One region of the Phycicoccus sp. Root563 genome, then DNA from elsewhere that is predicted to be linked to it. Evidence: riboswitches for the same ligand, from Rfam matches in the RefSeq annotation. Region 1 holds a riboswitch; the other holds the start of a gene.
What was found. A riboswitch is a leader RNA that binds a small molecule or an ion and turns the genes downstream of it on or off. The one in region 1 is predicted to bind cyclic di-AMP.

Region 1 (3,399 bases):
CGGCCGAGGAACGCGAGGCGCGGGCGTCGCTGGACCTCGCGCTGCGGGTGGGTGAGCTCATGCTGCGGTGCGGCGCGGGGGCGCCCCAGGTGGAGTCGTCGGTCATCGCCGTCGCCGCGGCCGCCGGACTCGACAACCTCGAGGTCGACATCACGCTGCAGTCCCTGCTCGTGCAGTGCACGTCCTCCTCGGGGGCGCCCATCACCATGCTGCGCGTCGTCCGCTCCGCGACCCGCGACTTCGACCGCCTCACCGCGGTGCACGAGTTCGTCGAGAACCTCGTCGCCGGCAGCTACGACCTCGAGGCCGCGGCAGCCCGGTTGCGCGAGATCCGCCGGGCGCCGCGGTTCTGGCCGCGCTGGGCGGTGCGGGGCTCGCTCGGCGTCCTCTCGGCCGCCATCGCCCTCATGCTCGGGGCGGGCATCGTCGCGTCCCTCGTCGCCGGGGGCTCGGCCCTGCTCGTCGGGTATGCCGCCCGGGCCACCGGGCGCCGCGGGCTCCCCGACTTCTACCAGTGCGCCATCGGCGGGTTCCTCGCGACCGCGATCGCCTGGGGTGCGTTCAGCATGGGGGCCAACGGCTGGATCCCGGTGTCCTCGGAGGAGTTCGCGTTCATCGTGGCCGGCGGGATCACCGTGCTGCTGCCGGGACGGACCGTCGCGTCGGCGTTCGAGGACGCCATCTCCGGCTACTCGGTGACCGGCGCGGGCCGGATGTTCGGGGTGTTCCTCACGACGGCCGGGATCATTCTCGGGGTCGCGACGGGGCTGTCCGTGACGCTGGCGCTGACCTCGACCTTCGACCTCCAGCTCGTCTCGCCCTCCGTCATGGCGACGCGCGCCCTGAGCGCACCGGTGGCCCTGGCCGTCGTGGGAGCGTTCGTCGTCGGCATGTCGGGGGCGGTGTCGCTGCGCAGTCGCCGCAACCTCGTCGTGCCTGCCGGTGCGCTGTCGGCCCTCGGGGTCGCCGTGTCCCTCGGCGTGGACCGGCTCGACGCCCTCGGCCAGCTCGCCGCCGCCGGTGTCGCGGCCACCGTGCTCGGGTTCGCCGGCAGGCTCATCGCGCTGCGGATGGGGGCGCCGGCCATGGTGCTGGCCGTCCCGGCGTCCTACGGCCTGCTGCCCGGTCTGGCCATCTTCCGGGGCCTCTACGAGATGGTGAACGGGTCCTCGGCGAACGCGGGCTCGCTGTCGATGCAGGGCGGCATCACGACGCTGCTCGGCGCCATGGCCGTCCTGCTGGCGATCGCAGCCGGCAGCGTCCTCGGGGAGTTCGTGGCCGCACCCTTCGACCGCCGGATGGTGCAGAAGCGGCGCGTACGACGGCGCTGACGAGTTCCGGCCCGGCACAAAAGGGACGAATGCGCCATACGTTCTTCGGTTCGTTTTTCGTGGACCGGCTTGTGGCCCGGGGGCCAGCGCCTTACCTTTGACCAGCGCATTCGCGCCGACAACTGCACACCACCGCATTCCCAATCCAATGCCCACCCGCAGCGCCGAGCCTCGTCAGGCGGGTGGTTCACCGGAACAGCTCCGGGCACGACGAGGACGGGGGACCCAACGCGACCGCTCCGGCGGTCTTGGGGTGAAGCCGGCTCACGCCGGCCGGGCACCTGACAGCCCGAACCCGACAGCTCACCTCGCAGGCGCCGGTCAGGAAGGACCCCCCTGCAATGTTCTATGCCCCGAAGCACTCTGCCCGGAAGCCCCAGCCGGTCCGTCGTCGCCTCGCCGGCGTCGCCGTCGCCGGTGCCGCCACCATCGCCGGTGGCATGGCCACCGCCACCTCGGCCTCTGCCGCCACCGTCTGGGACCGTGTCGCCGCCTGTGAGAGCGGCGGCAACTGGGCCATCAACACCGGCAACGGTTACTACGGTGGGCTGCAGTTCTCCCCGAGCACGTGGGACGCCTACGGCGGCGAGCGGTACGCCAACAACGCGCACCAGGCCTCCAAGGCCGAGCAGATCTCGGTTGCCAAGAAGGTGCTGGCCGCCCAGGGCCCCGGCGCCTGGCCGACCTGTGGTGCCCGTGCCGGCCTGACCCGGGCCAACGGTGGCGCAGCCAGCACCGGCTCGACCAGCACCAGCCGCGCCTCGCGCTCGACGGTCCGCAAGGCCCCCGCCAAGCAGTCCTCCCACGCCAAGCTCGTCGTCGACGGCGTGCGCGGCCCGAAGACCGACCGCGCCATCGAGCGCTGGGTCGGCGGTTCGGTCAACGCCTCGATCTCGCACTCGGACGTCAAGAAGCTGCAGCGCAAGGTCGGCTCCACGCCGGACGGTGCCATCGGCCCGAAGACCATCCGCGCCCTGCAGTCCAAGATCGGCGCCAAGAAGAACGGCTCCCGCAACCTCGACCACGCGACGGTCAGGAGCCTGCAGGCGTACCTCAACCGCCACTGACGCACCCAGCACGCGCACGTCGAGATGGGCCCGTCCGGAAGTCCGGACGGGCCCATCTCGACGTGGTGGACGGCGCTGCGGTCAGCTCCGCGCGGCGTCGGCCATCGCGGCGGGCGCGGTCCGCGCTGCGAACAGCCGGCGGTACACCAGCGCTGCCACGGCGGCACCGGCCAGTGGTGCCGCGATGAACAGCCAGACCTGACCGAGCGCATCGGCACCGGAGAACAGGGCCGGGGCGATCGACCGGGCCGGGTTGACGGAGGTGTTGGTCACCGGGATCGACACGAGGTGGATGACCGTCAGCGTCAGGCCGATCGCCAGCGGTGCGAAGCCCTTGGGGGCGGCGGAGTCGGTGACACCGAGGATGACGACGACGAACACCGCGGTGAGGACCAGCTCGGTGACCAGGGCGGCGGTCAGGCTGTAGCCCTGGGGTGAGTGGGCGCCATACCCGTTGGTGGCGAAGCCGGTCGTCACGTCGAAGCCGGGTCGACCCGAGGCGATGGCGTAGAGGATCCCGGCACCGGCCACGGCACCGGCCAGCTGGGAGGCCACGTAGGTGGGCAGGTCGCGCCAGCCGAGCCGGCCGGCGAGGGCCAGACCGAGGCTGACCGCGGGGTTGAAGTGGCCCCCGGAGATGTGGCCCAGGCCGTAGGCCATGGTCGTGACGGCCACGCCGAACGCCAGGGCGACACCGAGGTAGCCGACGCCGACGAAGAGCTGTGACCCGTCGGCCTGAGCCGTGGAGGTCGCGGCCAGGACGGCGCTGCCGCAGCCCGCGAGGACGAGCCAGAGCGTTCCGGTGAACTCGGCGGCTGCGCGGCGGCCCAGTCCGTACTCCTCGGGGGAGTGGCTGGCCTTCGACGGTGTCGACATGGTGGTTTCCTTCCTGCAGAAGTGCTGTCACCACTTCGTCGTGCTCCGGGAGGAAATCGGCACGCCCCGACGCCACATTGCTCATGTGAAGCGCATCACCACGGTGCCGACGGTCGCGTACGGCG
Region 2 (3,399 bases), 110 kb from region 1:
GCGATCGTGCCGATCGTGGCCCTCAGCGCCCTCGACCTCGGGGCGTCCCAGTCGGTCGCCGCGCTCACCGCGGGGCTCGGGCTGGTCGCGGAGCTCTTCTTCGCCGTGCCGGCGGGGGCACTCGTGAACCGCGTGGGGGAGCGCCGGGCCCTGCTCTGGGCCAGTGCCGTCGACGCCGTGGCAGCCTTCGTCGCGCTGACGGCCCCCTCACTGGCCGTCCTGATGGCCACCGTCTTCGCGATGGGCTTCACCTCGTCGGTCTTCCTCGTCGCACGTCAGGCCTACCTCATCGACGCGGTGCCGGCCTCGATGCGGGCGCGCGCCATGTCGACCCTGGGCGGGGTCAACCGGATCGGCATGTTCATCGGCCCGTTCGTCGGTGCACCGATCATCCACGCCTGGGGGCCACGGGCCGGGTTCGCCGTCGCCGTGGCTGCCGGACTCGCCGCCGCGGCCCTGGTGCAGTTCGGCCCGGACCTGACGGCCGCCCACGAGGCCCAGGCGAAGGAGGAGTCGCGCGACCGGACGCGCGTCAGCACCGCCACGGTGCTGTGGGACCACCGGCGCACCTACCTCACCCTCGGGCTGGGGATCATGGTCATCGGTGCGGCCCGGTCCTCCCGGGTGGTCCTGCTCCCCCTGTGGGCCGAGTACGTCGGGCTCTCGGCGAGCACCACGGCCATCATCTTCGGGATCGTCGCCGGCGTGGAGATGCTCCTGTTCTACCCCGCCGGCTCGGTGATGGACCGGTTCGGCCGCATCTGGGTGGCGGTGCCGTGCGTCGTGCTGCTGGGGATCGGGATGCTGGCCCTCCCGCTCACCCACAGCGCGGTGGCGGTGACCCTGGTCGCCCTCGTCGCGGCCGTCGGCAACGGGATGGGGTCGGGCATCGTCATGACCCTCGGCGCCGACAGCGCCCCCGAGTGGGGCCGGTCGCAGTTCCTCGGAGGCTGGCGGTTCATGTCGGTGATCGGTGGGAGCGGCGCCCCGGCCCTGATCAGCCTCGTCACCGCCGAGGCCGGGCTGGCCGCCGCATGCGTCTCCCTGGGCGGGCTGGCGCTCCTCGGCACGGGATGGCTGGGGTACTGGGTGCCGCGCTTCGACCCCGTTCGCCGCCGCGGCTGAGCAGGGCGGCCCCGGCTGACGCCTCCAGATGAGAGGCTTGCCCTGTGACGGACCTGATCGACACCACCGAGATGTACCTCAAGACGATCTTCGAGCTCGAGGAAGAGGGCATCGTCCCCCTGCGTGCCCGCATCGCCGAGCGGCTCGGGCACTCCGGTCCGACCGTGTCCCAGACCGTCGCCCGCATGGAGCGCGACGGGCTGCTCAGCCTCGGGGGTGACCGTCACCTCGAGCTGTCCGACCACGGTCGCCTGCTCGCCACCCGCGTGATGCGCAAGCACCGCCTGGCTGAGCGACTCCTCGTCGACGTGATCGGCCTGGAGTGGGAGTACGTCCACGACGAGGCGTGCCGCTGGGAGCACGTGATGTCGGAGCGGGTGGAGCGCAAGATCCTCGCGATGCTCAAGGACCACCACGACTCGCCCTACGGCAACCCCATCCCCGGACTCGACGAGCTCGGGGAGGAGGAGCCCATGGAGGGTTTCCGCACCGGCCTGCAGACGCTCACCGAGCTCGCGGGAGAGCACCCCGAGGTCGTCCTGGTGCGCCGCATCGGCGAGCCCGTGCAGGTCGACCACGAGGCGCTGGCCCTGCTCACCGTGGCCCGGTTGCTCCCCGGGGAGCGGGTGCGCGTCCACCGTGCCGACGGCCGCGTGGTCGCCGTCCGGGAGGATGCTCCGGACTCCACCGCGGTGTCCCTGCCGGACGACGTCGCGCAGCACGTCTTCGGCGCGCTCATCTGAGCCATCCGTGGTAGCCCTGCGAGGGTGCTGAGCACGAACTCCAGCCGCGCCCTCACGGACCGATGCACGTTTCGACCGCTTTCTTGGGGTTTTCTTGACCCGCCGTGACCCGAACGTGACATTCCCTGAGGCCTTGTGTACGGTGGCCGAGGTCTCTTCGCCCCCCGGAGAGGCTGGCCCGATGTGGAAACGCCTAGTCCTGTCACCACGCCCGGGTCCACCAGCAACACCGCTTGGCAGGAGCGGGGGACCCAATTTCGGGCCGTCTCCGGACGGTCCTTGGGGTGAAGTCCTCGTGTGAGCGCCCGCAAGGTCGGGTGGCAAACCGCGAGGGCCGGGTGATCTACCTCCACCCGAACCCGACAGCTCACCTCGTAGGCGCTGGAGGTTCAACCATCGTGGCTTCACACAGCTCTGGTCGCCATCGCGCGCCCGGTCGTTTCAATCCCGTCTCCGAGCTCGCTGACATCGCCGCCAAGGCCGCTCAGCCCGCCGTGAAGACATCCGCCGTGATCGCCGCCTCCGGTGGCCTCGTGGCGTCCTTCGCCCTCCCCGCCTCCGCAGCCCCGGCTGCCGAGCCCTCGACCCGGACGGCCGCCACCGCCGCCGCCCCCGTGGCCGTGAAGGCTCCCGAGGCCGCTGCGCCCCAGGCCGCGGACGCGTTCGGCGTGATCGGCTTCAGCGCCACCGCCAAGCCGAAGCCCAAGCCGAAGCCGAAGCCGAAGCCCAAGGCCCGCCCCGTGGTCGTGCCGGCCGCCCAGACGCGTGCCCCCGCCGCGGCGAGCCGCTCGACCGAGCGCTCCGCCGTCCCGGCCGCACCGTCCGGTCCTGCCGTCGGTGGCGTCCTCGGCATCGCCGCGCAGTACGCCGGCATCATGTACGTCTACGGCGGCACCACCCCCGCCGGCTTCGACTGCTCCGGCTACACCGCCTACGTCTTCCGCCAGCTCGGCATCAACCTGCCGCGCACGGCCGAGGCCCAGCGCCAGGCCACCACCCCCGTGTCCAACCCGCAGCCGGGCGACCTCGTGTTCTTCGGCTCGCCGGCCTACCACGTGGGCATCTACGCCGGGAACGGCAAGATGTGGGACAGCCCCCGCACCGGCAAGGCCGTCGCCCTGCGCGACATCTGGTCCTCCAGCGTGACCTACGGTCGCCCCTGAGCCTGCGCGCTCACCGAGGCTGACCTCCGGCTCCACGAAGGCCCCCACCGCACCGCGGTGGGGGCCTTCGTCGTGCGCCCACCGGTATGCCGGGTGCCTGATGTGGGGTGCCGCCCGCCCGTGTGACGCCGCGCAGGGCGTCGTGTGAGGATGGAGCGATGAACGCAGTGGAGATCGACGTCTGGGCCGACGTGGTCTGCCCGTGGTGCTACCTCGGCAAGCGGCGCCTCGAGCTGGCCATCGCCGTGAGCGCCCACCCGGCAGAGGTCACGGTGACCTACCACGCCTTCGAGCTCGACCCCAGCACGCCGAAGGGCACGGGTGACACCGTCCTGGCGTGGTTGGCCGGGCGGTACGGCACGGACCTC

Region 2: another riboswitch for cyclic di-AMP. It lies ahead of ASD62_RS20390 (C40 family peptidase); the one in region 1 lies ahead of ASD62_RS13445 (transglycosylase family protein).

What each region holds. Positions count from the first base shown of each region.
Region 1 covers NZ_LMGM01000001.1:2,814,898-2,818,296, forward strand. The annotation lists gene ASD62_RS13440 (threonine/serine exporter ThrE family protein) at 1-1,331, shown strand, start outside; cyclic di-AMP (ydaO/yuaA leader) riboswitch at 1,484-1,663, shown strand; gene ASD62_RS13445 (transglycosylase family protein) at 1,673-2,398, shown strand; gene aqpZ (aquaporin Z) at 2,480-3,274, opposite strand.
Region 2 covers NZ_LMGM01000001.1:2,929,439-2,932,837, forward strand. The annotation lists gene ASD62_RS13955 (MFS transporter) at 1-1,125, shown strand, start outside; gene ASD62_RS13960 (metal-dependent transcriptional regulator) at 1,170-1,868, shown strand; cyclic di-AMP (ydaO/yuaA leader) riboswitch at 2,049-2,264, shown strand; gene ASD62_RS20390 (C40 family peptidase) at 2,267-3,031, shown strand; gene ASD62_RS13970 (DsbA family oxidoreductase) at 3,190-3,399, shown strand, end outside.